Regions from separate parts of the Streptomonospora salina genome, predicted to be linked through region 2. Evidence: predicted binding sites of a transcription regulator. Region 2 holds the regulator's gene; the other holds the start of a gene.
The links. The regulator HspR, encoded in region 2, represses chaperone genes until heat shock. The targets are predictions, from matches to a motif close to ANTTGAGTCNNNNNGACTCAANT.
Positions count from the first base shown of each region.

Region 1: a site for HspR is predicted at 11,252-11,274, ahead of lon (endopeptidase La). Genes of this name have one in related genera too.

Region 1 is NZ_JACHLY010000001.1:3,644,559-3,659,284, forward strand. Features, by position in the region: gene HNR25_RS16505 (asparaginase) at 1-198, opposite strand, end outside; gene HNR25_RS16510 (3'-5' exonuclease) at 337-1,302, shown strand; gene HNR25_RS16515 (hypothetical protein) at 1,354-1,548, opposite strand; gene HNR25_RS16520 (TetR/AcrR family transcriptional regulator) at 1,676-2,299, opposite strand; gene HNR25_RS16525 (biliverdin-producing heme oxygenase) at 2,385-3,011, opposite strand; gene HNR25_RS16530 (PP2C family protein-serine/threonine phosphatase) at 3,435-4,667, shown strand; gene HNR25_RS16535 (sensor histidine kinase) at 4,664-6,541, shown strand; gene HNR25_RS16540 (response regulator) at 6,538-6,984, shown strand; gene HNR25_RS16545 (low molecular weight protein-tyrosine-phosphatase) at 7,041-7,568, shown strand; gene HNR25_RS16550 (methylated-DNA--[protein]-cysteine S-methyltransferase) at 7,633-8,310, opposite strand; gene HNR25_RS16555 (hypothetical protein) at 8,439-8,624, opposite strand; gene HNR25_RS16560 (SHOCT domain-containing protein) at 8,718-9,056, opposite strand; gene HNR25_RS16565 (sensor histidine kinase) at 9,191-10,492, shown strand; gene HNR25_RS16570 (response regulator) at 10,489-11,145, shown strand; gene lon (endopeptidase La) at 11,286-13,703, shown strand; gene HNR25_RS16580 (Gfo/Idh/MocA family oxidoreductase) at 13,968-14,726, shown strand, end outside.
Region 2 is NZ_JACHLY010000001.1:3,016,640-3,031,365, forward strand. Features, by position in the region: gene clpB (ATP-dependent chaperone ClpB) at 1-1,636, opposite strand, end outside; gene HNR25_RS13815 (heat shock protein transcriptional repressor HspR) at 1,758-2,180, opposite strand; gene dnaJ (molecular chaperone DnaJ) at 2,186-3,349, opposite strand; gene grpE (nucleotide exchange factor GrpE) at 3,482-4,210, opposite strand; gene dnaK (molecular chaperone DnaK) at 4,245-6,095, opposite strand; gene HNR25_RS13835 ((Fe-S)-binding protein) at 6,640-8,799, shown strand; gene HNR25_RS13840 (hypothetical protein) at 8,996-9,199, opposite strand; gene HNR25_RS13845 (hypothetical protein) at 9,538-9,960, shown strand; gene HNR25_RS13850 (FUSC family protein) at 10,061-11,281, opposite strand; gene HNR25_RS13855 (gamma carbonic anhydrase family protein) at 11,417-11,965, opposite strand; gene HNR25_RS13860 (DivIVA domain-containing protein) at 12,328-13,899, shown strand; gene HNR25_RS13865 (GNAT family N-acetyltransferase) at 14,090-14,539, shown strand; gene HNR25_RS13870 (MDR family MFS transporter) at 14,609-14,726, opposite strand, start outside.

The DNA.
Region 1 (14,726 bases), 630 kb from region 2:
GGCGCGCAGCGCGGCCGCCGCCTGGAACGGCTTGGCCGAGGAGCGCGGCAGCATGGGTGCGCGGACGTCGCCCCGCGTGTAGCCGATCTCACCCTGGCGCGTCAGCCCCACGGCCGTGCCGAAGTGCACCCCCTCGCCGAATCCCGATCGGACCACTTCGACCAGCGGGACGTAGTGCGGCTGCGGATTTCGGGGCATGGGAACTCCTCGGTCAGGGGAAGCTCGGGTCTTCGGGGCGCGCCCGCAGGGACGCGGGGGAGCGGCCGGTGGTTCAACGTCTCCGGGGGCGTCGCTCTTCCCCGCGTGTCGTAGTGTCGGCCCGCGGGAGGTGCCGCGATGACGATCGGACGGGGGCTGGACGAAGTGCTGGACGCCGAACCCGACGCGGGGCGGATGGTCCGGATGGGGTCTGTGACCCGCCGCCGGAGCTCCGCCCGCAGCGCACGCGAGCTTGAGTACGCCGTTGTGGACGTGGAGACCACCGGTCTCTACCCCGGCGAGGGCGCCCGGATCTGCGAGATCGCGGTGGTGCGCATGCGCGGCGACGGAACCCTGCTGCGCGAGTTCAGCACGCTGGTCGACCCGGGCCGCGCCATCAGCGGCCAGGAGTTCCACGGCATCGGCGCCAGCGACGTCGTCGGCGCGCCCAAGGCCGCCGAGCTGGTGGGCGTGCTGCGGGGGTTGTTCTCCGGCGCGGTGCTGGTGGGCCACAAACTCGACTTCGAAGGCCGCTTCCTGGCCTCGGAGCTGCTGCCGGCAGGGTTGCCGGGCGGGCTCCCGGGGCTGTGCACACTGCTGGCGCTGCGGTCGCAGGTCGACCTTCCCCGCTATTCGCTGCCGCGGGCCTGCCACACCCTCAGCGGGCACTGGCCCACCGGCCAGCACACCGCGCTGGGTGACGCCCGCGCCTGCGCCCAGCTGCTGGCCGAGTTGCTGGCCAACGCCCCGGGAACGCTGCGTTACACCGGCCCCGACCCGGTCGAGTCGGATTCGGGCGAACCGGATCCCGGCCCGCTCAAGTCGCGCTCCTCGTATGCGTCCACGCCCGGGGCCGTCGCGCTGCGCGGTCACCCTGAGCGCCCGCCGGCGGTGTGGCCGCGCCGCTGGCGCAGGCTGGAGCTCGACCCGCGCGACTGCGTGGGCCGCTTCACCGCCGAGCAGCGCGCGGCCGCCCAGCGCGAAGCGGAGTACCGCAGCGCCGCACGTGAGGCGGCGGCCGCTTCGGCGGCGCTGACCGCGACCGCGGCCGCCACCGGTGCCGCGCGCCTGCTGGGGCGCCGACTGCGTGCGCTGCTGTCCTGAGTCGCGGCGCGTCGCCGGAGCCGCCCGCCGCGGCCCTGCGCCGGTGCGGGATCAGACGCCCGACAGCGCCAGGAAGAAGGCGATGATCAGCGCGCTGCCGCCCACGGCGGTCAGTGCGGCCCGGCCCGCTTCGGTCAACCGGGCCCGGACCAGGTGAGGTGCGCGGCCGGCCGGAATCCGCGGGACGCGGTTGGACATCGCGACGGCGACCAGGACGGCACCGGCCAGGATCAGCAGCAGGGACACCGGGGTCCTCCGGGGGCGGGGGCTGGGCGATGCCCGATTCTGCCGCACCCCGCGGATCGCTGCGCGACCGGAGACCGGCCGCGACCGGGTTCCGGGCCCGCCGCTAAAACCCGGCGTGTGCAAGCCCCTACACGGTGTCGCCGACAGCGCCGGCCGCGGCCGGACTCAGCGCACGCAGCGTGAAGTCCGACACCAGCCGCGCGGCGTCGGCGGCGGTGGTCTCGCCGTGCAGCAGCGGCACGCGCTGTGCGCCCAGCATCGCCAGCACGAGCCGCGCGACCGGCTCCACCGGTGCCGCGGCGAACTCGCCGTCGGCGACGCCTTGGCGCAGGATGCCGGTCAGCAGACGCTGCATCGGCGCGACGTGGTCGGCCAGCGCCTGGTAAGCGGCGGGCCCGAGGCTGGCGCCCAACTCGGCGGCGGCGGGGTGGGGGTGTTCGGCCAGTGCCTCGACCTGGAGGCGGACGAAGGACTCCAGCCGCTGGGCGGCGCCGGCGCTGTCGGGGAGTTCGCGCTGGAAGCGGTCGACGAACCCGGCGGTGGCCTGCTCGGTGAAGGCCAGCAGCAGTGCCGGCTTGTCGGGGAAGTAGTTGTAGAGGACGGTGCGGGTGATTCCCGCTGCGGCCGCCACATCGGTCATGGAGATCTCGTCGATGCCCTGATCCCGTGTGAGAACGGCCACCGCTTCCAGGATGCGCTCGCGGGTCTGGGCGCGGTGCGCGGCGATGGTGGGCGCCGAGATCTTGGGCATGGCTCCATGGTGGCACGCGCGGTCGCGGGCGCGGAGCCGTATTCGGCGGCCCTGCCGGTGTGCGGCCGCCGGGTGCGCCCGCGGGTCAGGCGGCGGTTTCGGGGGCGAACTCGGCGCCGAGGCCGGCCAGTACCGCCACGTTGAGCCGGTAAGCCAGCCGGGTCTCGTCCACGACGCGGCGGCGGGCCGCGGCGTCCAGATCCAGCACGTCGAGCTGTGCGCGGTAGCGCGCCTTGAACCGCGGCAGGCTTCCCAGGGCGGAGAAGTCGTAGAAGGAGGTACCGCGGTGCTCGTCCAGGCCGTAGGCGCGTTCCGCGGCCGTGCGGACGAACTGCCCGCCGGAGAGGTCGCCGAGGTAGCGGGTGTAGTGGTGGGCCACATAGCGGGCGGGGTCCTCGGCGGTGCCTTCGATGCGGGCGGTGTAGGCGCGCGTGGCGGCGGTGGGGGCGATGCGCCTGCGCCAGCCGGTGCCGTACAGGGCGGCCAGGTCGCGCTCCAGGGCCGTGACCCGGAACAGGGCGGGGTCGACGACGCGGCCGGCGACGGGGTCGGCGGCCAGCGAACGGCCGACCTCCTCCAGCGCGACGTAGGCGAAGTAGTGCTGGGCGACCATCGCCGCGTAGCCTTCGCGGGGAAGCGCGCCCTGCAGAAGGGCGCGGCTGAATCCGTGCTGCTCGGCGTCGTCGTGCGCCGACCGGGTGGCCTGTTTCAGCTGTTCGGAGAACGGCGGTCGGACCGCCGCGCCGGTGCGGCGGGGGGCGGGGGCGGGATCCTCGGTGGGGTGGCGGCCGGCTTCAGCGGGCACGTGCCCTCCTTCGTCGCCTGTCGTCCCGAGCGGGATGCTGACATGATGTCAGCACATCCGGGGGTGTTCAAGGGTGAGATGACACGGTGTCGACAAAGCACGCTCGCGGAGGGCGGGTAGCCTGGGGCCGCACGCAGGTGCGATCGAGCGCACCGAAGGAGCGGTGCCCCAGCAGCCGCCACCGATGTTCTCCCGTGCAATCCCGCTAGCGACAACACGTGCAGGGCGACTATCGTTTGACTGCCACAACGGCTGACGACGTGCACCGCGCACCGGTCGACGTAGAGGCGATGTGTGGATACCAGGAAACCAGGACACGATCCCGTGACCATGACCGATACCGAGCGAACGTGGCCGGCCGACGCCGGCCGCGCTGCTGAGGCCGTCATGGAGCGGCAGTCCCCCTCGACCGCCGAGGCGGTCGACGTCCTCCTCGTGGAGGACGACACCCAAGACGCGTTCCTGGTCGAGGAACTCCTCGCCGACGCCGCGCTGGACACTCGCATCACCTGGGTGAGCAGCCTCGCCCAGGCCCGGGAGCACTTCGCCGGGTTCCGCGGCTGCGTCCTGCTCGACCTCAACCTCCCCGACGCTCGGGGCATGGAGCTGCTGCGCGAGGTCCTGACCACCGCGTCCGCGGCGGCCGTGGTGGTGCTGACCGGCTTCAACGACGAGCACGAGGGTATCGCCGCCGTCGCCGCCGGAGCCCAGGACTACCTGGTCAAGGGCCAGGTCGACGGCTCCTTGCTGGCGCGCAGCCTGCGCTACTCCGTCGAGCGCCAGCGTGCCGATGAGAACGCGCGCCAACTGCGCGAGGCCGAGCTCTACGCCCGCGAGAACATGCGCCTGGAGCGCGGCCTGCTGCCCCAGGTGCTGCTGGACAGCTCCCCGCTGAGCCACCGCTCCTTCTACCGGCCCGGCCGCAAGCGCGCCCTGGTCGGCGGCGACTTCTACGACGCGGTGCAGAAGGGCGGCACCACCCACGTCCTCTGCGGCGACGTCAGCGGCCACGGCCCCGACGAAGCCGCGCTCGGCGTCAGCCTGCGCATCGCCTGGCGCGCCCTGGTCATGGGCGGTGTGGCCGAAGAGGAGCTGTTGCCCGCCCTGGAGGGGATCCTCATCAGCGAGCGGGCCCAAGAGGAGATGTACGCCACCCTGTGCCAGGTCAGCCTCGACGCCGGAAGCGAGGACGCCAGGATCCGGCTGTTCGGGCACCCGCCGCCGCTGGTCCTGCAGGACGGCGGCGTCGAGGAGGTCTCCGTCGCGCCCCGCCCGCCGCTCGGCGTCTTCCCCGACCGCGAAACCGAGGTCGAGGACTTCCGGCTGCCCCGCGGCGCCACCCTGATGCTCTACACCGACGGCCTGGTGGACGCCTACGACGGCAGCCCCCCGAACCGCCTGGAGGTCGGCGGCCTGCGCCGCATGGTCGGTGACGTGCTGGCGCGCGGCACCTCCATCGTCGATCTGCCCGAGCACCTGGTCGACGAGGCCGAGCACTACAACGGCGGCCCGCTGCAGGACGACGTCGCCATGCTGCTGATCACCCATGAGGACCGGCCGTGAGAAGGTGGCCGCTGCGCCGCCGTGTGACCGTCCTGCTCGCCTCGGTGGCGGTGGTGCTGGTCGCGTCGGTCTCGACGATCACCCTCGCCGCCTTCGACGCCCGCGAGTCCCTGAACCGGCAGGTCGACGAGCTGACGCCGGCCCAAAGCGCCGTGCGCCAGACCATGGCGGCCTACCTCAACATGGACAACGGCATCCGCGGCTACGCCCTCACCGACGACCTCGACTTCCTCGCGCCCTACCAGCAGGGCAAGGAGGACCTCGGTGAGAGCCTGCCGCAGCTGCGGTCCGTGGCCGAGCGGAACGGCGACGTCGACGGCTACATCAACCGGCTCCTCAAGGCCGGCGAGGCCTGGCAGGAGGACTACGCCGACCCCACTCTGGAGAAGGCCTACGCCGACGAGGAGATCTCCTCCGAGGACTACCGCTTGGGCCGTGAGCGCTTCGACGACCTGCGCGCGGCGGGCGCCCGCGCCGAGCAGCGCATCGACGAGGAGCTGGAGCAGGCCCGCGACGGACTGACCCTGGCCACTCAGCAGGTCGTGGCGCTGCTCGTCCTGGTCGGCGCGGTCGTGGTGGTGCTGTGCTGCTTCCTGTGGGTCATGCTGCAGAGCTGGGTTCTGCGGCCGCTGGACGAACTCGGCAGGCACTTGGTCCAAGTCTCCGAGGGCTACTACGCCCACCGCATCGAATTGCACGGCCCGCCCGAGATCGAGCGCGTCGGCCGCGACGTCGACGCCATGCGCGAACGCATCGTGCACGACCTCGACGAGGTCGGCACCGCCCGCAGGACCCTGCAGGAGCAGTCGGAGCTGCTGGAGCGCCAGACCGACGAATTGCGCCGCTCCAACCTGGAGTTGGAGCAGTTCGCCTACGTCGCCTCCCACGACCTGCAGGAGCCGCTGCGCAAAGTGGCCAGCTTCTGCCAGCTGCTGCAGCGGCGCTACCAGGGCCGGCTCGACGAGCGCGCCGACGCCTACATCGACTACGCGGTCGAGGGCGCCAAGCGGATGCAGACCCTCATCAACGACCTGCTGGCGTTCTCGCGCGTGGGCCGGACGAAGGACGACGCGCCGGTCGATCTGGGCGAGGCGCTCGGCGACGCGCTGAGCAGTCTGGAGACCCGGCTGGAAGAGGCCGGGGCGACCGTCACCGCCGACGACATGCCCACGGTCCGCGGTGACCGCACCCTGCTCACGCAGGTCTTCTTCAACCTGGTCGGCAACGCCGTGAAGTTCCGCGGCGAAGCCCCGCCGCGGGTGCACGTCAGCGCTCGCCGCCAGGGCGAGGAGTGGGTGTTCTGCTGCACCGACAACGGCATCGGGATCGAGTCGCAGTACGCCGAGCGCGTTTTCGTGATCTTCCAGCGGCTGCACACCCGCGACAGGTACGGCGGTACCGGCATCGGCCTGGCGATGTGCAAGAAGATCGTGGACTTCCACAACGGCCGCATGTGGCTGGACACGGCTCCCGGCGCGGATGACGGCGAGTGCGGCGGCGAAGGCGGCGAGTGCTGCGACGACGGCGAACGGTCGCAGGGAACGCGCATCTGCTGGTCGCTGCCCGTCGACGACACCGCCGCCGTCGAGGCGGCCGCCGTCGCCGCCGGGGACGGGAGCGCGGGGACCGGCGAGGACGCGGGCGAAACCGCGTCCGGAACCGGCGGTGAGGAGCAGGAGCGGGGCCCGGGTGCTGCCGCGGGAGGGGGCGCCGGCGGAGGCGCTTCCGCCGGCGGCGAGCCTTCCGGATCCGGGCCCGCGACCTCCGGGGCCCGGCCGGGCGGCGGTCCGGGCGGCGCGGATGCCGCGAGTGGACGAGACGGCGCGCCCCCGGGCGCCTCCGACGACGATGCGGGGCAGGGCGGACGAGAATGAGCGAGGACAACGTGGTGCACGCCATAGAGGTGCTGCTGGTCGAGGACGACCCCGGAGACGTCCTGATGACCAAGGAGGCCTTCCAGGAGCACAAGGTGGGAAACCGCCTGCACGTGGTCTCCGACGGCGTCGAGGCGCTGCGCTTCCTCCGGCGCGAAGGCGAGTACTCCGACGCGCCCAAGCCGCACCTGGTGCTGCTCGACCTCAACCTGCCCCGCAAGGACGGCCGCGAGGTGCTGGAGGAGGTCAAACGCGACGAGGAGCTCTCCCACATCCCCGTCGTCGTGCTGACCACCTCCGAGGCCGAAGAGGACATACTGCGCAGCTACCGCCTGCACGCCAACGCCTACGTCGCCAAGCCCGTCGACTTCGAGCAGTTCATCCGGGTGGTCCGGCAGATCGACGACTTCTTCGTCACCGTGGTGCGCCTGCCCAACGGGTGAATCCGGCCCGGCCGCGGTCCGGCGGGGCACCGCCGTCCTGGGCTAACGTGGGGACCATGAGCCTGCCGGATCCCCTCGCCCCCACAGGTCCCTACCGCGTCTCGGTGGTGTGCCTGGGCAACATCTGCCGCTCGCCGATCGCCGAAAAGGTCCTCACCGCCGAGCTCGAACGCGCCGGCGTCGCCGACGCGGTCGCCGTGGACAGTTCCGGCACCGGCGGCTGGCACATCGGATCGGGCATGGACCCCCGGGCCGCCGCGGTCCTGCGGGTGCACGGCTACCCGACCCACCACTCCGCGCGCAGGTTCGACCCCGCCTGGTTCGGCGACCGCGACCTGATCCTCGCGATGGACCTGGACAACCTGGACGAACTCGTGCACCTCGCCCCCGACCCGGCGATGGAGGGGGAGCGGCTGCGGCTGTTCCGCACCTTCGCGCCCGACGCCGGCCCCGGCCCCGAGGTCCCCGACCCCTACTACGGAGGCGACGACGGGTTCACCACCGTGCTGGGCATGATCGAGGCCGCCGCGGCCGGCCTGGCCGCCGAGCTCGCCGCCCGCTTCGGCCCCGGCGCTGCGCGCTGATCAGCCCCGGGACAGGCGTTCCGGCACCGCGCGCGTGCCGAGCATCGACATGCTGGTCAGGGGTTCACGCACCGGCGTGTCCGGCTTCCAGGGCCAGGAGCGCGCGCTTCGCTTCGACGCCTCCCGAGTACGGCCCGAGGGCGTCGGGGTAGCCGTCGGCCACCACGCGGTGGCAGGGCAGGAACAGGCACAGCGGGTTCTCGGCGAGCGTGCTGGCGACGGCGCGGCGGGCGTTGGGGCGGCCGATGCGCGCTGCCAGTTCGCCCGGCGTGATCGTGGACCCGTAGGGCACGTCCAGCAGCGACCGCAGCACCACGCGTCCGAAGTCGCCGGTCAGCCGCAGGTCCAGGGGGACGTCGAAGGCGGATCTCCGACCGGCGAAGTAGGCGTTGATCTCGCGGCGCACCGGTTCGAGGCCGGCGTCGTGCGGCACGACGTCGGGCGAGACCGCCCGTTCGAGCCGGTCGATCACGGTCTCTTCGGGGGCGAACGAGCACGCGGCCAACCCGGCGTCGGTCAACGCGCAGAACAGGAAGCCCACCGGGGTCTCCGCCACTCCGGTGACGACGTCGAAGGGGACGCCGCGCGCCTCCACGGGTGTCGCGGCGGGTTCGGGGAGCGCGCCCCCGCGGCCCTGCCCGGACCCCGGCGACGTGGCGCGGACCAGCGCGTCGATGTCGTCCGCGCCGGCCCTGAACCCGTCGGTGCCGTCGGAACCGGGGTAACGGTCGCCATGCCACATGCCGGACGTGATCCTCCCGCGTCTCGCGTGTCCGGACCGAGGATGCCACGGCGGGCCCGCGGCTGTCGGCGAGGCGGGCCGGGCACCGCGGATTCCGGCGACGCGTCGGCGGGGAAGGGCCGCGGCCCCTACAGCCGCTGCTGTGCACGCACCGGTCCGGACCTCCGGCGGCGCCGGATGCGGCCGAACGGTTTGGCGGCCGGCAGCACGGTGACCCCGACCAGTACCGACAGCGCCACCGACAGCGCCACGACGAGGCTGAGGCGGTCGGCGCAGGCCGGCAGCACCGTGCCGCCGCGGGTCGCCTCGGACATCCCGGCGGCCACCGGCGTGCCCGCCGAGCCAGCCCGCCGAGGCGACGGCATGCGTGCTCACCGGAGTCGTGCGGGGGAGTCCCGGCCGCACGCTCACGTGCGGCCGCCGCTGCGTTCGCCCGGCGTCCAGTTCAGCGCGCTGGCGCGCTCCAGGAACTCGTCGACGGTGACGTCGCCGCGGGCGAGGCGCTCGGCGAGTACCGCGCGGGCGGCGCGTTCGGGCGGCTCGGCCGCCGGCGCCCACGGCGGGCGGCGGCCCGTGGACCGCGAGATCCACAGGTAGGCGAGCAGACCCGGCAGAACCAGTACGAGGAGCATGGCGGCTCCGATCATCGGCGGGAACGGCGGCGGGTGGTGGAAGCGGTCGGCGGGTCCGGCCGCGAGGACGGTTTCGGCGGCAGCGTCGGCCGCCGCCGTCAGCGCTGTGGTCATGCCTCCAGCGTGCGGCGCCGCACGCCCGCGGCGCGTCGGCCGTGCAGCGGCGGTCGCACTACGCACTGCGCCGTACGCCGCCTGCGCCTCCGGGCCGACGACTCCGGTCGGCGGCACCCGCTACCGTCGTGCCGATGAGCCAACGCACCGCGCGCGTCCTCGCCGCGGACGTCCCGATCGCCCTCGCCGTGACCGCCGTCTCGCTGGTCGACGCGCACGTGCGGAGCGCTATGCCCCGGTCCCCGTCCGGAAACCCGTGGGGGCCCGACGGCCCGGACTCCGGGCAGCCGCCCTGGGCCGGCGGGGCGCCCTTCGCCGCCGGCGCCGAGACGCTGCCGCCGGCCGCCTACCTGTGCATCGCGGCGGTGGCCGTCTGCCTCGCCGCGCGCCGCTTCTACCCCCGCTCGGCCTTCGCCGGCGCGATGGCCGCCGTCGCCGCCTTCTACGCCCTCGGTCCCGACAGCGGCCTGCTCCGGCTGGGGCCCATGGTGCTGGCCTACACCATGGCGGTACGGCTGCCGCTGCGGAAGTGGGCCGCCCTGACGGCGCTCGCCGTTCCGGTGCTCCTGGCTACGCGCGCCGACCTGCCCTACTTCGGGCTGCTCTACCCCGGAGCCGCCGGCGCGATCGTGGCCGCACTGGCGGTCCTGCTGGTGCCGGCGGCGCTGGGTGCCATCGTCCGCTCGCGCCGCGAGAACGCTCGCCGGGAACGCGACGGCGAACTGCGCCGCTCCGTCTACGAGGAACGGTTGCGCATCGCCCGGGAAGTGCACGACGTCGTGGGCCACAGCCTGTCGGTCATCAACATGCAGGCGGGGGTGGCGCTGCACGTCCTGGACCAGCGCCCCGAGCAGGCCGAGCCCGCGCTGCAGGCGATCCGCCAGACCAGCAAGGACGCGCTGGAGGAGTTGCGCGGTACGCTCGCGGTGTTCCGCGAACCCGGCGGTGCGGAACCCGGCGGGGCTGGAGGGGACGGCGCGACCCGCACACCCGGCGACGCCGGAAGCCGGGCCGGCGGCGGCGCGGAGCCCGCGGGTTCCGGCCGCGAACCCGTCCCCGGGCTGGACCGTATCGACGAGCTCGCAGCGGGTATCGACCCTACGGGGCGGCGCGTGGCGGTGCACACGCATGGGGAGCGCGCCGCGCCGCCGGCCGCCGTCGACCACGCCGCCTACCGCATCGTCCAGGAAGCGCTGACCAACGCGGTCCGGCACGGCGGCGGCGCCGCGACCGTCGTCATCGGATACCACCCCGAGGAGCTGACCGTGGAGATCACCGACAGCGCATCCGCCCGACCCCGCCGCGAGTACGCGGAAGGCAGCGGGATCGCCGGCATGCGCGAACGCGCACGTGCCGTCGGGGGCCGCCTGGAAGCCGGTCCGCGCACCGAGGGCGGGTTCCGGGTGCGCGCGGACCTGCCGCTGGGGCAGCGGTGAGCGCGCTCCGGGTCGCCCTCGCCGACGACCAGGCCCTGGTGCGCATGGGCCTGCGCGTGCTGATCGACGCCGAGGACGACATGGAGCCCGCCGGCGAGGCCGCAGACGGCCGCGAAGCGGTCGACGTCGTGCGCCGCGAACACCCCGACGTGATCCTGATGGACGTGCGCATGCCCGGCATGGACGGCATCGCCGCGCTGCGCGAGATCGCGGCCGACGACGCCATGGCGGGCACCCGTGTCGTCGTTCTGACGACCTTCGAGCTGGACGAATACGTGTTCGACGCCTTGCGCGCCGGCGCCGCCGGGTTCCTGATCAAGGACAGCGACCCCGGCGAGCTGCTGCGGGCGATCCGGCTGGCGGCGGCGGGGGAGTCGCTGCTGTCGCCCTCGGTCACCTGCAGCGTCATCGCCTCTTTCGCCTCGCGCGCCCCCTCCGGGGGCCCGCGCCCGGATCTGAGCGAACTGACCGAGCGCGAGCAGGAGGTCCTGGCCCTGGTCGGTGAGGGCCTGTCCAACGCCGAGATCGCCGAGCGGCTGGTCGTCAGCCCCGCCACGGCGCGCACCCACGTCAGCCGCGCGATGGTCAAACTGCACGCCCGCGATCGCGCACAGCTGGTGGTGACCGCCTACCGGGCGGGGCTGGCGGGATGAAACGGGGCAGTCGAACCGAGGTCGACGGTATTTTCCCAGGTCAACGACTTGCAGGATCGATCGCCCACAGCGAACACAGAAGGGGGAACAAAACGGGGCTCTTCTTTATTGAGTGATAGTGACTCAACAAGGAGGGTCTGATGACTGAAGCGCAGTCCAACACGACGTTCCCCGTGCTTCCCCTCGACGACGAGGTCGTGCTCCCCGGCATGGTCGTGCCGGTGGACATCTCCGACTCCGAGGTGCGCGCCGCCGTCGACGCCGCGCGTGCCGTGAGCGAGGGCGCGGCCGAGGCTCCAGGGAGCCACTCCGGCTCCTCGGCCAAGCCGCGAGTGCTGATCATCCCCCGGCTCGACGGCAACTACGCCGCGGTCGGGAGCGTCGCCGTCATCGAACAGATCGGACGCACCCCCGAGGGGGAGCCGGCCGCGGTCCTGCGGGGAACCGCGCGCGCCCGTGTCGGCAGCGGAACCACCGGGCCCGGAGCCGCCCTGTGGGTCTCGGCCGACGTCCACGACGAAGAACCGCCCGAAGGCGGCTACCCCGGCAGGGTCGACGAGCAGGCCCGGGACTACAAGGCGCTGCTGACCACCTACCTGCAAAAGCGCGGCGCCTGGCAGATCCTGGACGGGATCCAGCAGCTGGAGGACGCCGGCAGCCTCGCCGACCGCGGCGGATACTCCCCCTTCCTCAAGACCGCGCAGAAGCTGCAGCTCCTGGAGACCTACGACGTCGCCGAGCGGCTCCGGCTGCTGAGCGAGTGGACCCGCGAGTACCTGGCCGAGCTCGACGTCGCCGAGACCATCGACCAGGACGTGCAGAAGGGCGTCGACAAGCAGCAGCGCGAGTTCCTGCTGCGGCGCCAGCTGGACGCCATCCGCACGGAGCTCAACGAGCTCTCCGGCCGCCCCGGCAGCGAGGAGGACGACTACCGCGAGCGCGTGGAGTCGGCCGAACTGCCCGACCACGTCCGCACGGCGGCGCTGGAGGAGGTCGACAAGCTGGAGCGGGCCGGCGACTCCTCGCCGGAGTCGGGGTGGATCCGCACCTGGCTCGACACGATCCTGGACATGCCCTGGAACACCCGGACCGAGGACGCCTACGACATCCCCGGCGCACGCGAGATCCTCGACGCCGACCACGCCGGCCTCGACGACGTCAAGGAGCGCATCGTCGAGTACCTGGCGGTGCGCAAGCGCCGCGAGGAGAAGGGCCAGGGCGTGGTCGGCGGTCGGCGCAGCGGCGCCGTGCTGGCACTGGTCGGCCCGCCCGGCGTGGGCAAGACGTCGCTGGGCGAGTCGGTGGCGCGCTCCATGGGCCGCACGTTCACCCGCGTGGCCCTGGGCGGCGTGCGCGACGAGGCCGAGATCCGCGGCCACCGGCGCACCTACGTCGGCGCGCTGCCGGGGCGCATCGTCCGCGCCGTCAAGGAGTCGGGGTCGATGAACCCGGTCGTGCTGCTCGACGAGATCGACAAGGTCGGCAGCGACTTCCGCGGCGACCCCACCTCGGCGCTGCTGGAGGTGCTCGACCCGGAGCAGAACCACACGTTCCGCGACCACTACCTCGAAGTCGACCTCGACCTGTCCGACGTCGTCTTCCTGGCCACCGCCAACGCGCTGGAGACCGTTCCCGCCCCGCTGCTGGACCGCATGGAGGTGGTGCAGCTGGACGGCTACACCGAGGACGAGAAGGTCACCATCGCCCGCGACCACCTGCTGCCGCGCCAGCTGGAGCGGGCGGGTTTGGAGCCCGGCGAGGCCGAGCTCGGCGACGGCGCGCTGCGCCGGATCGCGGCCGAGTACACCCGCGAGGCCGGTGTCCGGGAGCTGGAGCGCACCGTCGCGCGGGTGCTGCGCAAGGCGGCCTCGGGCGTGGCGCTGGGCGAGCGCGAGCTGCCGCTGTCGGTCGGCGCCGACGACCTGACCGGCTTCATCGGGCGGCCCAAGCACACCCCGGAGACGGCCGAGCGCACATCGGTTCCGGGGGTGGCCACCGGACTGGCGGTCACCGGTACCGGCGGCGACGTGCTCTTCGTCGAAGCGTCGCTGGCCGACCCGGAGTCCGGCGCCGACGGACTGACTCTGACCGGCCAGCTCGGCGACGTGATGAAGGAGTCCGCCCGGATCGCGCTGTCCTACCTCCGCTCGCGCGGGGCGGAACTGGAGCTGCCGGTGGGCGACCTCAAGGAGCGCGGCATCCACCTGCACGTGCCCGCGGGGTCGATCCCCAAGGACGGGCCCAGCGCCGGGGTCACCATGACCACGGCCCTGGCTTCGCTGCTGTCGGGCCGCTCCGCGCGCTCCGACGTGGCCATGACCGGCGAGGTCTCCCTCACCGGCCGGGTGCTGCCGATCGGCGGCGTCAAGCAGAAGCTGCTGGCTGCGCACCGGGCGGGGATCACCACGGTGCTCATCCCCGCGCGCAACGAGCCCGACCTGGACGACGTCCCCGACGACGTCCGTGAACAGCTCACGGTTCACCCGGTCAGCGACGTCCGCGAGGTCCTCGACCTGGCCCTCAGCCCGGCCGAGGCCCCGCAGCCGCTGGCGGCGTAGTTCCGGGCAGACCGAGACGCGATGGGGTTGTCGGCCGCGACCGACAACCCCATCAAGCTGATCAGCTGATCACGGGTCCGTGCAGACCGAGTGGTCGCCGATCCGGCGCCAGACCATGAGCGGTTCTCCTCGAGGTCGAACGACTCAGCAGCGCAGGAGGGATTCGTCCCCCTGCGTGTCCGGATTTTCCTTCGACTGCCGGCGGACGGTTCCTCCGCCCGCGCCTCGACCGGTTCCGCGCCTGGACCTGGCTACCGTGGGGGCATGACCTCTGCGAACGACGCTGAACGAGAACTGCGGGTCGCCGTCATCGGCTACGGCAAGGGCGGCGAGGTGTTCCACGCGCCGCTGGTCGACGCGACCGCCGGGTTGCGGCTCGCGGCGGTGGTGACCGGCAACCCCGAGCGGCAGGCGGCCGCGCGGGAACGCTATCCCGGAGTCGAGGTGATCCCCTCGGCCGACGAGCTGTGGAAGCGCTCCGGGGACATCGACATCGCGGTGGTCACCACGCCCAACGAGACGCACGTGCCGCTGGCGAGGGCCGCGATGGAGTCCGGGTTCGCCGCGGTGGTGGACAAGCCCTTCGCGCTGACCGCGGACGAAGGGCGCGCGCTGGCCGAGGAGTCCCGCCGGTCGGGGCAGGTGCTGACCGTCTACCAGAACCGCCGCTGGGACTCCGATTTCCTGACGCTGTGGCACCTGGTGGAGGATCGCGCTCTGGGCCGGGTGCACCGGTTCGAGTCGCGGTTCGAGCGCTGGCGCCCCGAGGCCAAGGACACCTGGCGCGACAGCGGCGATCCCGGAGCGGGCGCGGGGATCCTCTACGACCTCGGTCCGCACCTGATCGACCAGGCCGTGAACCTGTTCGGGCCGGTCGATTCGGTCTACGCCGAGCTCGACGCACGGCGCGGGGCGGCCGCCGACGACGACGCGTTCGTCGCGCTGACCCACACCGGCGGGGTGCGCTCGCACCTGTGGATGAGCGCCGTGGCCGCGCGACCGGGGCCGCGCTTCCGGGTGCTG
Region 2 (14,726 bases):
ACACCACGTCGGCGACGTCGTCGGCGCCGACCTCGTCCTTGACCATGGTCGGCTCGGTTGCGGCGTCCTTCTCCTCTTCCGCGTGGGAGGCTTCCTCCAGCTGCTTCTCCAGCTGCGGGATCTCGCCGTACATCAGCCGTGAAGCCTCGGTGAAGTCGCCGTCGCGCTGGGCGCGGTCGGCCTGGGTGCGCAGGTCGTCCAGGCGCTCCTTGAGCTCGCCGACCCGGTTCAGCCCGGCCTTCTCCTGCTCCCAGCGCGCCACCAGGCCGTCGAGCTCCTCCTGCCGGTCGGCGAGGTCGGCCCGCAGCCGCTCCAGACGCTGAAGGGAGGCGGCGTCGGACTCCTTGCCCAGCGCCATCTCCTCCATCTTCAGCCGGTCGACGGTGCGCTGCAGCTCGTCGATCTCCACCGGCCGGGAGTCGATCTCCATGCGCAGCCGCGACGCGGACTCGTCGATCAGGTCGATGGCCTTGTCCGGCAGGAACCGGGCGGTGATGTAGCGGTCGGACAGCGTGGCCGCCGCCACCAGCGCCGAATCGGCGATCTGCACCTTGTGGTGGGCCTCGTAGCGGCCCTTGAGCCCGCGCAGGATCGCGACGGTGTCGGCCGCCGACGGCTCGCCTACCTGGACTTGCTGGAACCGGCGCTCCAGCGCCGCGTCCTTCTCGATGCGCTCGCGGTACTCGTCCAACGTGGTGGCGCCGACCATGCGCAGCTCGCCGCGCGCCAGCATCGGCTTGAGCATGTTGCCCGCGTCCATGGCGCCTTCGGCGGCGCCGGCGCCGACCATCGTGTGCAGCTCGTCGATGAAGGTGATGATCTGGCCGTCGCTCTGCTTGATCTCGTTGAGGACGGCCTTGAGGCGCTCCTCGAACTCGCCGCGGTACTTCGCTCCGGCCACCATCGACGACAGGTCCAGCGCGATCAGCCGCTTGTCGCGCAGCGACTCGGGTACGTCGCCGGCCACGATGCGCTGCGCCAGCCCTTCGACCACAGCGGTCTTGCCCACGCCCGGTTCACCGATGAGCACCGGGTTGTTCTTGGTGCGCCGCGCCAGCACCTGCACGACGCGGCGGATCTCGGAGTCGCGCCCGATCACCGGGTCCAGCGAGCCCGAACGCGCCCGGCCGGTGAGGTCGACGCCGTACTTCTCCAGCGCCTGATACGTGTCCTCGGGGTTCTCGGTCGTGACCCGGCCCGGTCCGCGCACCCGCGCGAACGCCTCCAGCAGCGCCTCCGGCGTGGCACCGGCGTCCTTGAGCAGCCGGCTCGCCTCGCCGCCGTCGGCGGCCAAGCCCACCAGCAGGTGCTCGGTCGAGACGAACTCGTCCTCCATCTGCTGGGCGCGCTGGGCCGCGGTGTTGAGCGCGACGACGAGCTGGCGCGAGCTCTGCGGCGCCCCCACACTGGTTCCGGCGGCCGCGGGCAGAGCGGACACGGCCTGCTCGGTCTTGGCGGCCAGGTCGTCGGGGGACGCACCGACCTCCTTGAGCAGCGGGCGGATGATCCCCTCGCCCTGCGAGAGCAGGGCAGCGAGCACATGCACCGGCTCGATCTGCGGATTTCCGTCGGTACTGGCACGCCGCATCGCCGTCGAAACGGCTTCCTGGCTCTTCGTGGTGAGTTTGTAGTTCATGCGTCGCCGCCCCCTTCGAGCGATCGCTATGCGGTTGTGAAACGGGTGTCGGGTGCCGGAGGCCGGGGCCTCCGGCGCGCGCGGGCACAGGCAGCCCCGTTCCGGGCGCCGCGGGTCCGGGTTACTGGTCCTGCTCGGGCGGAGGCGAGGTATTGAAGATCGTCACGCGCGTGCGCCGCACCGGCAGGAGCTCGCCGCCACCGGTCTCGCCGGCGGAGCGCCGCGCGACCGCCGAACGGGCCGCGTCGAGCTCGTTGCGCAGATGGAACACGTGTTCGCGCAGCTTCTCCACCTCGTACTCCAACTCCAGGATGCGCTTGATTCCGGCGAGGTTGATGCCCTCCTCCTGGGAGAGCCGCTGCACCTCCCGCAGCGTCCGAATGTCGCGCATCGAGTAGCGCCTGCCCCGGCCGGTCGCCCGCCCCGGCGAAACCAGGCCGAGCCGGTCGTACTGGCGCAGGGTCTGCGGATGCAGTCCGGACAGCTCAGCGGCCACCGAGATCACATAGACCGGGATGTCGTCGCCCAGTCCCGGATCGGTCATGACATTCACATCCCCTTCGCGCGCGTCTCCAGACCACTGCGCGGGTCTTGGTCCGCGGTCGCGGCACGGAACTTCTCCAGTGCCTCGCGCGCCTCCTCGTTGAGGCGATCCGGTACCGCCACGTCGACGGTCACCAGCATGTCGCCCGCCGTTCCGTCGCGCCGGGTCGCACCCTTGCCGCGGACGCGGAACGTGCGGCCGTTGGGCGTGCCCGGCGGGATCTTGACGGTGACGGGCAGGCCGTTGAGCGTCGGCACCCGCACATCGGCGCCGAGCGCGGCCTCGGGGAAGGTCACGGGAACCGTGATCGTCAGGTTGTCGCCCGACTTGCCGAAAACGGAGTGCGCCTGCACATGCACCACCACATAGAGGTCACCGGCCGGCCCGCCGTGTTCGCCCGGCGCGCCCTTTCCTTTCAGCCGGATCCGCTGACCGTCGGAGACGCCTCCGGGGATCCGTGTCTGGATCGTACGGGTGCTCTTGCCGCGGCCGCTGCCGCTGCAGGTGGGGCAGGGGTCGTCGACCACCAGGCCGCGCCCCTTGCACTCGCTGCACGGTTCGGAGAGCGAGAATCCGCCCTGGTTCCGGTTGTCGTGCCCGGTGCCCGAGCAGTTCGGGCACACTCGCGGTGCGGTACCCGCCTTCGCGCCGGTGCCTCGGCAGGTGGAGCATGCGGCCTCGCTGCTGAGCTTGAACGAGCGCGTGACCCCGGTGGCGGCCTCGCCGAAGGTCAGCCGCGTCTCGGTCTCGACGTCGGCCCCCCGCCGGGGCTGCGTGGTGGTGCGGCCGCGTCCGCCGAAGAGCCCGCCGAACAGGTCGCTCAGCCGCTCGCCGCCGCCGGCGCCGCCGCTCGGGGCGCCCTGGCCCTGGCCGAACAGGTCGCCCAAGTCGAAGCCGCCCGCACCGGTGCCGCCTCCGGGCCGGTAGGAGCCGCCGAACAGGGAGCGGGCGTCGTCGTACTCCTTGCGCCGCTTCTCGTCGCTGAGCACGTTGTAGGCCTCGGAGATCTCTTTGAAGCGCTCCTCGGCCGTGGGATCGTCGGTGTTGGCGTCGGGGTGGTTCGCACGCGCAAGCGTGCGATAGGACTGCTTGATCTCGTCCTGCGAGGCGGTCTTTGAGACTCCGAGGACCTTGTAATAGTCCTTTTCGAGGTAGTCCTTCGTGCTCATCGACGTTGCCTTCTCCCGCTTCGCGCTCTAGGTCCGATGTCCCCGGGAGCCGGTCCCCGCCCTCCGCTGCGGGGGACGGCCCGGAGGCCGCGTGCCCCGGGCGCCGCGCAGGCGCCCGGGGCCCGGGTACTGCTACTTGTCCTCGCCGGTCCCGCCGGAGGACTCGGAACCGGGCTGCCCGCCGGAGGCGTCCGCGTCACCGGACTCGGCCGACTCCGATGCCTCAGCGGCATCGTCCCCCGGACCGGCGACCACCACGCGTGCCGGGCGCAGGACCCGCTCGCCGATGGTGTAGCCGGGCTGGAAGACCTCGATGACCGTGGGAACCGTGGCGTCGGGTGAGGGCATCATGGTCAGGGCTTCGTGGACGTTGGGGTCGAACTCGTCGCCCTGCTCGCCGTACTTCTTCAGCCCCAGCTTGGTGACCAGCGCCTCCAAGGACTCCCCGACGGACTTGAAACCGCCGGTGAGCTCGTCGTGCTCGCGAGCCCGCCCGATGTCGTCGATGATCGGCAGGAGGTCGCCCACCACCTGGGCGGTGACCTGCTCGCGCAGGGCCGCCCGGTCGCGCTCGACGCGCTTGCGGTAGTTGGCGTACTCCGCCTGGGTCCGCTTGAGGTCGCCGGTCAGTTCCGCGACCTGCTCGCGGGCCTTGAGGAGCTCGCTCTCTTCGGCGGTCCCGTCGATGACCACGGGCTCCTCGTCGACGTCTCCGGCATCGGCCGGGGCCTCGGGGGAGTCGGCGGCGCCCTCGTCCCCTTCGGGCGTGCGGAGCTCGCCGGTCTCGGGATCGATGCGCCGCTTGTCGCGGATCACCGGCCCCTCCTGCTCCTCGCCGTTGTCGTTCTCCGGCAGCGCCATTGGCTGCGCCTCCCTTGCCTTGCCTATCGGCCGATCAGGCGTTGCCGTCCTTCTTGTCCTCGTCGACGATCTCGGCGTCCACGACGTCGTCGCTGCGGTCGCTCTCGTCCTGGGCACCGGCCGGCGTCTCCTCGGCGCCGTCGGCCTGCTCACCCTGGCCGTAGATCGAGGAGCCGATCTTCTGGCTGGCGAGCGCGACCTTCTCGCTCGCCTGGCGGATCACCTCGTTGTCGGTGCCCTCCAGCGCCGTCTTGAGCTCGGCGACGGCCTCCTCGGTCTCGGTCTTGACGTCGGCCGGGATCTGCTCTTCGTTGTCCTTGATGACCTTCTCGGTCTGGTGGACGAGGGACTCCGCGTTGTTGCGGACCTCGGCCTCCTCGCGCCGCTTGCGGTCCTCCTCGGCGTACTCCTCGGCCTCGCGGACCATCTTGTCGATCTCGTCCTGGCTCATGGCCGAGCCGCCCGAGATGGTGACCGACTGCTCCTTGCCCGTGCCCATGTCCTTCGCGGTCACGCTCACGATGCCGTTGGCGTCGATGTCGAAGGTGACCTCGATCTGGGGCACGCCGCGCGGCGCCGGCGGGATGCCGGACAGGTCGAAGACGCCCAGCTTCTTGTTGTACTGGGCGATCTCGCGTTCGCCCTGGTACACCTGGATCTGCACCGACGGCTGGTTGTCGTCGGCCGTGGTGAAGATCTCCGAGCGCTTGGTCGGGATGGTCGTGTTCTTCTCGATCAGCTTGGTGAACACGCCGCCCTTGGTCTCGATACCCAGCGACAGCGGGGTGACGTCCAGCAGCAGGACGTCCTTGACCTCGCCCTTGAGCACGCCGGCCTGCAGCGCGGCGCCGATGGCCACGACCTCGTCGGGGTTGACGCCCTTGTTGGGCTCCTTGCCGCCGGTCAGCTCCTTGACCAGCTCGACGACCGCGGGCATGCGGGTCGAGCCGCCGACCAGTACCACGTGGTCGATCTTGTCGACGCTGACGCCGGCGTCCTTGATGACCTGGTGGAAGGGCTGCTTGGTGCGGTCCAGCAGGTCGGAGGTCAGACGCTGGAACTCCGCCCGGCTCAGCTTCTCGTCGAGGTGCAGCGGGCCCTCGGACGAGGCGGTGATGTAGGGCAGGTTGATGGCCGACTCGCTGGAGCTGGACAGCTCGACCTTGGCCTTCTCGGCGGCTTCGCGCAGCCGCTGCAGCGCCATCTTGTCCTTGGACAGGTCGATGCCGTTGCTGTTCTTGAACCGCTCGGCCAGCCAGTCGACGATCGCCTGGTCCCAGTCGTCGCCGCCCAGACGGTTGTCGCCGTTGGTGGCCTTGACCTCGACGACGCCGTCGCCGACCTCGAGCAGGGAGACGTCGAACGTGCCGCCGCCCAGGTCGTAGACCAGGATGGTGGCTTCGTCCTCCTTCTCCAGGTGGTAGGCCAGCGCCGCGGAGGTGGGCTCGTTGATGATGCGCAGGACGTTGAGGCCCGCGATCGTGCCCGCTTCCTTGGTGGACTGGCGCTGGGCGTCGCTGAAGTAGGCCGGGACCGTGATGACGGCGTCGGTCACCTCTTCGCCCAGGTAGGCCTCAGCGTCGCGCTTGAGCTTCTGCAGCACGAAAGCGCTGATCTGCTGAGAGTTGAACGACTTCTCGTCGATCTCGGTCTTCCAGTCGGTGCCGACGTGACGCTTCACCGAGCGGATAGTCCGGTCGACGTTGGTGACCGCCTGGCGCTTGGCGACCTCGCCGACGAGCACCTCGCCGTTCTTGGCGAAGGCAACGACGGACGGAGTGGTCCGGGCGCCTTCGGCGTTGGCGATGACGGTGGGCTCGCCGCCTTCCAGGACCGAGACGACCGAGTTCGTCGTCCCCAGGTCGATACCGACCGCACGTGCCATGAGTTCGTTCCTCCGTCAGAGTTGAGTCTTACAGACGTAAGTTTGCTTCGCGGATCATCTACTGTCAAATCACTTGAGCCGATCCGACTCAACGCCTGTTTTCGCTCCTATAACGGTCGGGGCCACGGCGTTTGTTCCCGATCCGGTGCAGCGGTTGCGCCGTGTCCGGGCAGTCTCGGGGCGGGGTCAGGGGGCCCTCAGGGGCGGCGCAGCCGGGCATCGGGGGCGTATCGGCGGGGCGGGCGCGCGAGGGTGCGGCTGGTCACACCGGGGCGGCGGGGCCCGTTCCGGGGCGGCGAGCCCCGTTCGCACACCCGGGCGCACGGGTGAGGATGGAGGGGCGGGCGCCGGCGGCCGCGGCGGATGCGCAGGTGAACCCGCCGATTCGCTGCGGCGCCCGGTCGCCTAACGTTGGGGTTCGCGGCTCCGGCGCGTCCGTGCCATGGGGTGACGGGTCCAGCCGTCATTACTGGCTAGTAACATGCGGGGGACCTCCGATGTGTGGCGCATCGGGGCACGACAGCAGGATGGGAGGCCGCGGGCGATGCTCTACATCGTTCTGGGGATCATCACGACCCTCGTCGCCGTGGTCGGGGTCGCCATGTTCGCGTTCGGTATCCGCCGGATGGTGCAGACCGTGCGTCTGGGCCGGCCGGCGGAGAGCGGGCGCACAGGGCCCTTCGGCCGGCGACTGACGACGACGCTGATCGAGGTGCTCGGGCACACCCGGATGCTCAAGCGGCCCTGGGTGGGTGTGGCCCACTGGTTCGTGATGGTGTCCTTCCCGCTGCTGGTGTTCACCGTCGCCGAGGCGCACGGCGAAGTGTGGGACCCCCGCTTCCATCTGCCGCTGATCTACGACTGGACGGTCTACGGGCTGGCCATCGAGCTGATCGCGGCACTGGGTCTGATCGCCATCGTGGGCCTGGCCCTCTACCGCCAGTTCAACGGGCCGCGCCGCCGCGGGCGCGACTCCCGCTTCGCCAACTCCGTGCACTGGACGGCCTACTACGTCGAGGCCTACATCGTCGCGCTGCTGGTCGCCATCTTCGTGATCCGCGGCTTCAAGGCCGCGATCGGCGACTTCCCCTTCCCCGTGTGGGCCACCCCGCTCTCGCACGCGCTGGGCGCGGTGCTGCCCGCGAGTGAACCGGCCCTGGCCCTGGTCGCCGCGTTCAAGCTGATCATCTCCTGGATGTTCTTCATGGTCCTGGCCGCGGTGCTGACCATGGGCATCGGCTGGCACCGCTTCACCGCGCCGTTCAACATCTACTTCAAGCGCGACCCCGAGGGCGGGCCCGCGCTGGGCGGCCTCAAGCCGATGATGGACAAGACCGGCAAGGAGCCGCTGGACTTCGAGGAGGCCGACCCCGACGAGGACCCCTTCGGCGTCGGCAAGGTCGAGGACTTCACCTGGAAGGGCCTGCTCGACTTCTCCAGCTGCACCGAGTGCGGCCGCTGCCAGTCGCAGTGCCCCGCCTGGAACACCGGCAAGCCGCTCTCGCCCAAGAAGCTGGTCATGGACCTGCGGGACCACGCCAACGCCAAGGCGCCCTACATGATGGAGGGCATCACCGAGGAGACGCCCGACATCCACGACGACGTCCTCTCCCTGCTCGGCCAGCCCCTGGTGGGCACCGAGGAGGAAGGGGGCATCATCCACCCCGACGTGCTGTGGTCCTGCACCAACTGCGGCGCGTGCGTCGAGCAGTGCCCGGTCGACATCGAGCACATCGACCACATCATGGACATGCGCCGCTACCAGGTCATGATCGAGTCCAGCTTCCCCTCCGAGGCCAACACCCTGCTCAAGAACCTGGAGAACAAGGGCAACCCCTGGGGCATGGCCGAGGACCGGCGCATGGACTGGATGTCCGAGCTCGACTTCGAGGTCCCCGTCGTCGAGGACACGCTCCCCGAAGGCACCGAGTACCTGTTCTGGGTGGGCTGCGCCGGTGCGCTGGAGGACCGCGCCAAGAAGACCACCAAGGCCATCGCCGAGCTGCTGCACACGGCCGGCGTGAAGTTCGCGGTTCTGGGCGGTATGGAGGCCTGCACCGGCGACCCCGCGCGGCGCCTGGGCATGGAGTACGTCTTCCAGATGCTCGCCCAGCAGAACGTGGAGACGCTCAACGAAGCGGGTGTCACCAAGATCGTGGCCAGCTGCCCGCACTGCTTCAACACGCTGGGCAACGAGTACCCGCAGCTGGGCGGCGAGTACGACGTCGTCCACCACAGCCAGCTGCTGGCCCAGCTGGTGGACGAGGGCCGCCTCACCCCGGTCCAGCCCGTCGAGGAGAACATCACCTACCACGACCCCTGCTTCCTGGGCCGGCACAACAAGGTCTACACCCCTCCGCGGGAGATCATGGAGCAGGTGCCCGGCATCACCACCAAGGAGATGCACCGGCACAAGGAGCGGGGCTTCTGCTGCGGCGCCGGCGGTGCGCGCATGTGGATGGAGGAGCGCATCGGCAAGCGGATCAACACCGAGCGGGTCGACGAGGCGCTGACCACCGACCCCGACACGGTCTCGACCGCCTGCCCGTTCTGCCAGGTGATGCTGGGCGACGCGATCAACGAGAAGAAGTCCGCCGGTGAGGCCAAGGAGTCGCTGGAGGTGGTCGACGTCTCCCAGCTGCTGCTGCGCTCGGTCAAGCCCGGCGCCGAATCCAGTGGAGCGGAGCCCAAGGAGAACGCCTGACCGTGTGCGCCCGGCGCGGGCCGGCGAGCCCGGGCCGGGCGCACGGGTCCCGGCAGGGGCTGTACGGTGCCGCGCCGGACGGCGGCGGGTCCACCCGGCCCACCAGGACCGCGTTCCGGGCAGGCCGCCGCCCGGAGCGCGGCCCTGGTGGGCCGGTCTCCGTCCGGCGCCGGCCGCCGCCCGCCCCGGACCGTATTCAGCCTGCGCGGTACGGCTGTGCGGGGAGTCGGTGCATGCGGCGCCGCATCTGCTCCGGAACCGGTGCGCGCACGCCCAGCACGGTGTCGATCTCGTCGTAGGTCAGCCGCCGGTCGGCCCCGGCGACGGCGATCAGCAGTTCGGCGTAGAGCTCGATCTCGGCCATTGCCACATGGTCGTGCAGGCGCACGTACGGATCCATCCGCGCCCACCTCCATCGCCTGCACAGCGGGGGGCGCGACCCGCCCGTCCGCATGTATCCCCGGGTCGAAGCACCGACCGACGTGGGATCCCGCCGGAGACATCCCGCTGGCTGCAGACTACGTCGGGGCAGCGCGATGCCGCATGGCCCGGACGAGCCATTCTCGGCACCACGTTCGCGTAGCCCGTCGGGGGTAGGCACCCTCCGTCGGGATGCGGTCGCCCTTCGGCCCGGGTGCTGTGCAGTCCGGGCCGCAGGCGGGATCCGCAGCGCCCCGGAGCGCGGGGCCACGGGATGTTCCCGTGGCCCCGCCGGCCGCCGCATGCGACTATCAGGGCGTGCATTTTCACGGGTATTTCTGGCGCGGATCCGACCGGGAGCGCTCGCGCAAGGCGCGTGACGCTCATATCGACGGGCCCCTGTTCGCCGCCGCCGATGTGCCTCCCGTAAAAACCTGCTGGTGGTTGCGCAAACCCGCCGCCCGGGTTCGGGGCACCTGGGACGACGCGGAATCCGCCGCGACGTGGATGGTCGCCTGCTACGAGGGGGTGCGGGCCGAGATCGACGACGCCGCCGCGTTCTGGGCGCCCACCGGAGACCGCTGCGCCGCGGCCCTGCGCGACATCGCCGACGGGCGCGACATCACCTGGCAGTACCGGATCGGCGGGGACGAACGCGCCTTCGTCTCCGTCGTCGCCTGTACTCCCAACGCGTGGGACCGCGAGGCCCCCTGCCCTCTCGAAGAGGAGCGGGGCGGCTGACGTCCAGGGATCCTGCACGGGTCGTGGCGCCAGGCGCCCGCGCGCAGGTACCCGTACGCAGGGCCGCCGCCACCGGATCGCGGCACCGTGCCTCGCGCAGTCAGCCCGAGGACCCCGAGGACAGCTTCCGGTCCACCGAGCGGTGGAGGAGGCCGGTGGTGTACTCGAACTCCTCCTGCAGGCGGCCGGCCTCGACGAGGAGGATGCCGTAAGGGCTGGACCCGTCGGTGACGACGAGCTCGATGTGCTCGGCACGCTCGGACAAGCGCTTCTCGTACTCGCCGGACTGCTCCGTCAGCGAGTCCAGATGCCGGGCCTGTTCGACGAGCCGGTCCTCGTCCACCTCGCTGAACGCCTCGGCGATCTCGGCCAAGGCGGCGAGGAAGTCCGCATAGAGCCGGAGGAACTCGGTGCGCTGCGGACCCTCGCGGGTATGGGGGGCGGACTGGTCGAGGGTCCGCGTCACGGAGGCCAGCTGATACGAGATCCGGTCGAGGGCGTCGACCACGCTCGCGTAGCCGGAGAACGACGGCGAGCGGCGCCGGCGCAGCAGGCGCCCCGGGTTGTAGTAGACGCTCTCCTTGGCGGTGCGCACCGCGCTCTGCGCCTGGGCCACCGTGGTGCCCAGCCGGTTCGCGCGGTAGCGCCACTGGCCGGTGCGCTCCTGATCGAGGTCGCCTTCGCGCAGCGGTGGGTGCATGTCCGACAGCAGGCCGCACATCGCGTGGGAGAGCGAGCGGACACCGTACTCGGCGCTGCGGAACCGCATCGGCGGCATGACGACCAGGTTGACCAGCACGCCGATGCCGCAGCCGATGAGGACCAACAGCAGGATCTGGCCGAGCTGGGCGGCACCATCGAGGGCGCCGGCCGACGTCACGTATATGGCGAAGGCGAAGAGCGCCGCGGTCACCACCTGCGACCCCTGCGTTCCCAGCCGCGGCCACCGGCCGATGGTCAGGGCGATCAGTGTGACCGCCGCGAACGCGGCCACGCCGGACCCGGCCAGGAACCCGACCACCCCTTGTACAGCGACCCCCGCCGAGACCGCGGCGACGTAGCGCAGCGACTGGGCGACGGACTGGTAGATCGTCACCTGGATCATCAGCACCGCCGAGAACGGCGCGAACGCGGGCGCCGATGCCTGCAGCACGGTGTAGGAGACGATCCAGGCGAGTGAGGCCGCCAGTGTGCTCTTGACGATGAGCAGCAGGGTGGAGCGCTCGTAGCCCTCGCTGCGGGCGCGCAGCAGCCACTGCTTGACGCGCGACCAGCGTCCGGTCGACGCCGGCCGCCTTCCCGATCTCTCCGACGGCCGCATCGCCGCTCGCCCCCTTGCCCGACCGTGCTTCCTTGCCCCATAACCAGGAGGCGGCCGGTCATGTGCGCGGCGACGTGCGCAAACACGGTGCGCCAACGCCGTGCGCCGGGAGTTCGGGCGGGCGCCGTCCCGGTTCTACCGTCTGCGCCGCGGGGCGCTGAGCCAGGTGACCTCGCGGTGGCGCTCGGCGTAGCGGGCGTACTTCTCCGGGGTCTCGGCGAAGCCCGCGCGGTCCTCGTCGGTCAGCTCGCGCACGACTTTGCCCGGAAGCCCGGCCCACAGTGTCCCCGCCGGGACCTCCTTGCCCGGCGGCACCAGCGCGCCGGCCGCCACCAGGGCGCCCTCGCCGACGCGGGCGCCGCCCAGCACGATCGCGCCGATCCCGATCAGCGCGCCCTCGCCGACTTCGGCGCCGTGCACCATCGCCTTGTGCCCCAGGCTCACCCGGTCACCCAGGACCACGGGTTCGCCGGGGTCGGAGTGCAGCCCGCACTGGTCCTGGACGTTGCACATCCGGCCGATGGAGACGTCCTCGGTGTCTGCGCGCACGACCGAGCCGTACCAGACGCTGCTGCGGGCGCCGAGGTGGACGCGTCCGACGAGGACGGCGCTCGGGGCGATCCAGGCGTCGGGGTGGATGTCGGGCTCTCCGAACGGGGCGTCTCCGATGAGCGGAGTGGACACGTGCACCTCCCTGGGGCCGGGCCGGGTGCCGATCCGCGTCCGAGATGACGCCTCCGGACCCGCGCCGCTGTGAACGGGCATACCTTAGTAGTGCGGTGCGCTCGGCGGCCGGACCGGCGCGCCGTATGCGCAGGGAGCGTCCAGGCTATTGAGGGGGAGGCGCAGCGGGCACTAACGTAGTCGCCTCCCCATGTGTTCACTACGTCACACTTCGCACGCTAATCGGGTCTCTGTTGCGGTTTCCCATCACACCGCCAAGCTTGGGGAATGAATGTCATTGACGTGTATTCCGGGTGTTATGGGAATGATAGGCAGGGAGTCCGGCCACCATCCCATTGGCAGCCAACCTGGTTGATTAGGACATGAACGAGCAGAGCGCAGAGATCTTGCCGAACTTCCTCCGCGAGGAAGCCTTCCCGACCGAGAAGCGCGGTTACAGCAAACGCCAGGTCGACGACTACGTGGTGCGCACGCACAACCAGACCCGCGACCTTCAGGAGCGGCTGGCGCGCACCCACGACGAGCTGGAGCAGCTCCGCCGCGAGTTGGCCGAGGCCAAAGAGCAGGCCGCGGTCAAGCCTGAGCACGAACAGATCAGCGAACGCATGTCCAGCATCCTCCGTATAGCGGAGGAAGAGGCGAAGGAGAAGCGCAGCGAGGTCGACAGCGAGGTCGACGGCATCCGCAGCAAGGCCGAGGAAGAGGCGGCCAAGCGGATGAAGGACGCCGAGGAGCACGCCGAGCGCGTGGTCTCCAGCGCGCGCTCCGAGGCCCAGGAGATGGTGTCGGCGGCCAAGCAGGAAGCCGAACAGCTCCGTTCGCAGGCCGATGAGGAGTCCCAGCGGCGCATGGCCGACGCCGAGACGCGGTCCAAGAAGATCAACGACACCGCCGATCGCCGCCTGGCCACGCTCACCGCGACGCACAACGAGGCGGTGCGCCGGCTCAACGACATGCACGGCACGCTGGCCGAGTTGCTCGACGCCGAGCAGAAGGCGGGGCCGCTGGAGACGGGACTGACCCAGGCCGAGGTCGAGGCGGAGCAGGAGGCCGCCGGCTCCCCGAAGCAGGGGCAGCAGGGCCAGGGCCAGCCGCCCCAAAGCCGGCAGGGCGGACAGGGCTCGAAGCCGCAGCAGGCCCAGGGGCAGCAGGCTCAGAAACCGCAGCAGGCCCAAGGGCAGCAGGGTCAGGGCCAGTCGGCCCAAAGCCAGCAGGGTCAGGGCCAGGGCCAGAAGCCGGATCAGGGTCAGGGCCAGAAGCCGGATCAGGGTCAGGGCCAGAAGCCGGATCAGGGTCAGGGCCAGAAGCCGGATCAGGGTCAGGGCCAGAAGCCGGATCAGGGTCAGGGCCAGCCGGCCCAAGGCCAGCAGAGCCAGAAGCCGCAGCAGGCCCAGCAGCCGGCCGGTCAGCAGCAGGGCCAGCAGCAGGGCCAGGACCGGCAGTCCGCGGAACAGCGGCCCGCGGAACAGCAGGCCAAGGCCGTCTCGCCGCAGCAGCCGCCGGCGGGCGGAGGACGCGGCGACTCGGGGGCCGAGGCCCCGGCGGCGCCGCGCCAGGCCCAGCCTGCCCAGTCCGGGCAGGGCGGCACCGACGCCAAGGGCGGTTCCGCAGCCGAGCAGGACGCCGGTGAGGAATCCACCGTCCGTCTCGACCCGGACCAGTCCGCCGACCGACAGCACGCCGCGCCGCCGGCCGGGCAGGGCCCGCAGCCGCAGGGTTCGCCCTACGCGGGGGCTGCGCCGCAGCAGCACCAGGCGCAGCAGCACGACGTTCACAAACAGCAGCAGCCGAACCAGAGCGGCCAGCCCCAGCAGGCACCGCAACCGGCCAACGACCCGGGGATCACGGCCATCCATCAGCGTTCCGACGCGCCGGCGGCCCAGGGGCCGGACGACGCGGAGGGCACCGAGGGAGTGCGCATCATCAAGCCGTGACCCGGGTGCGGTCCGGATACCGGCGGAGTGGCGCGTGCGCACTCCGCCGAAGCGGACCGGGGCCGGGCTGGAACGGACTCGCTCATGTCTCAGGCGGAGCGGGGTGCCGAGCACCCCGCTCCGTGCTGTTTGTCCAGGCCTGAGGGCGACGTCGGGCTTATCCCGGCTGTCGGCTACGATGCCCGAAGCCATGATTATCCGCGCGGCCATCCGGTCTGACCTCGGTGCGATTCTGCGGCTCCTCCGCGAACTCGGCGACTCCATCCCCGAGCAGAGCAGCACGGTCCGCATGTCGTCGGCCGCCGTCCGCGCCTGGACCCGGATGGAGAACGACCCGGACCGCTCCGTTCTGGTCGCCGAGCGCCGCGGACAGATCATCGGGACCCTCGACCTGCTGGTCATCGCCAATCTCACCCATGACGCGCAATCCTGGGCGATCGTCGACAACCTCGTGGTCGACCCGGACTGCCGCCGCGCCGGTGTGGGGCGCGCGCTGATGGACGAGGCCGTCGACCGCGCCGGGCGCGCCGGCTGCTACAAGATCGAGCTGCTCTCCCACGAGAACCGCACCGGAACGCAGACGTTCTACGCGGCCGTGGGATTGGAGAGCTCGGCGGAGGGGTTCCGCCGCTACCTGTGAGGCGCGGGCGGGGGCGCCGCCTGCCGCACCAGGCCGCGCGCCCCGTGCACCCCCCGTGTACCCGTGCGGTCAGCCGCGTCCCGAGCGCAGCGGGATCGGTTTGAAGCAGAGCACGATCACGAACCCGACGACGCCGATCGGGACCCCCAGCGTGAACACGGTGTGCATCGCATCGCTGAACGCCTGG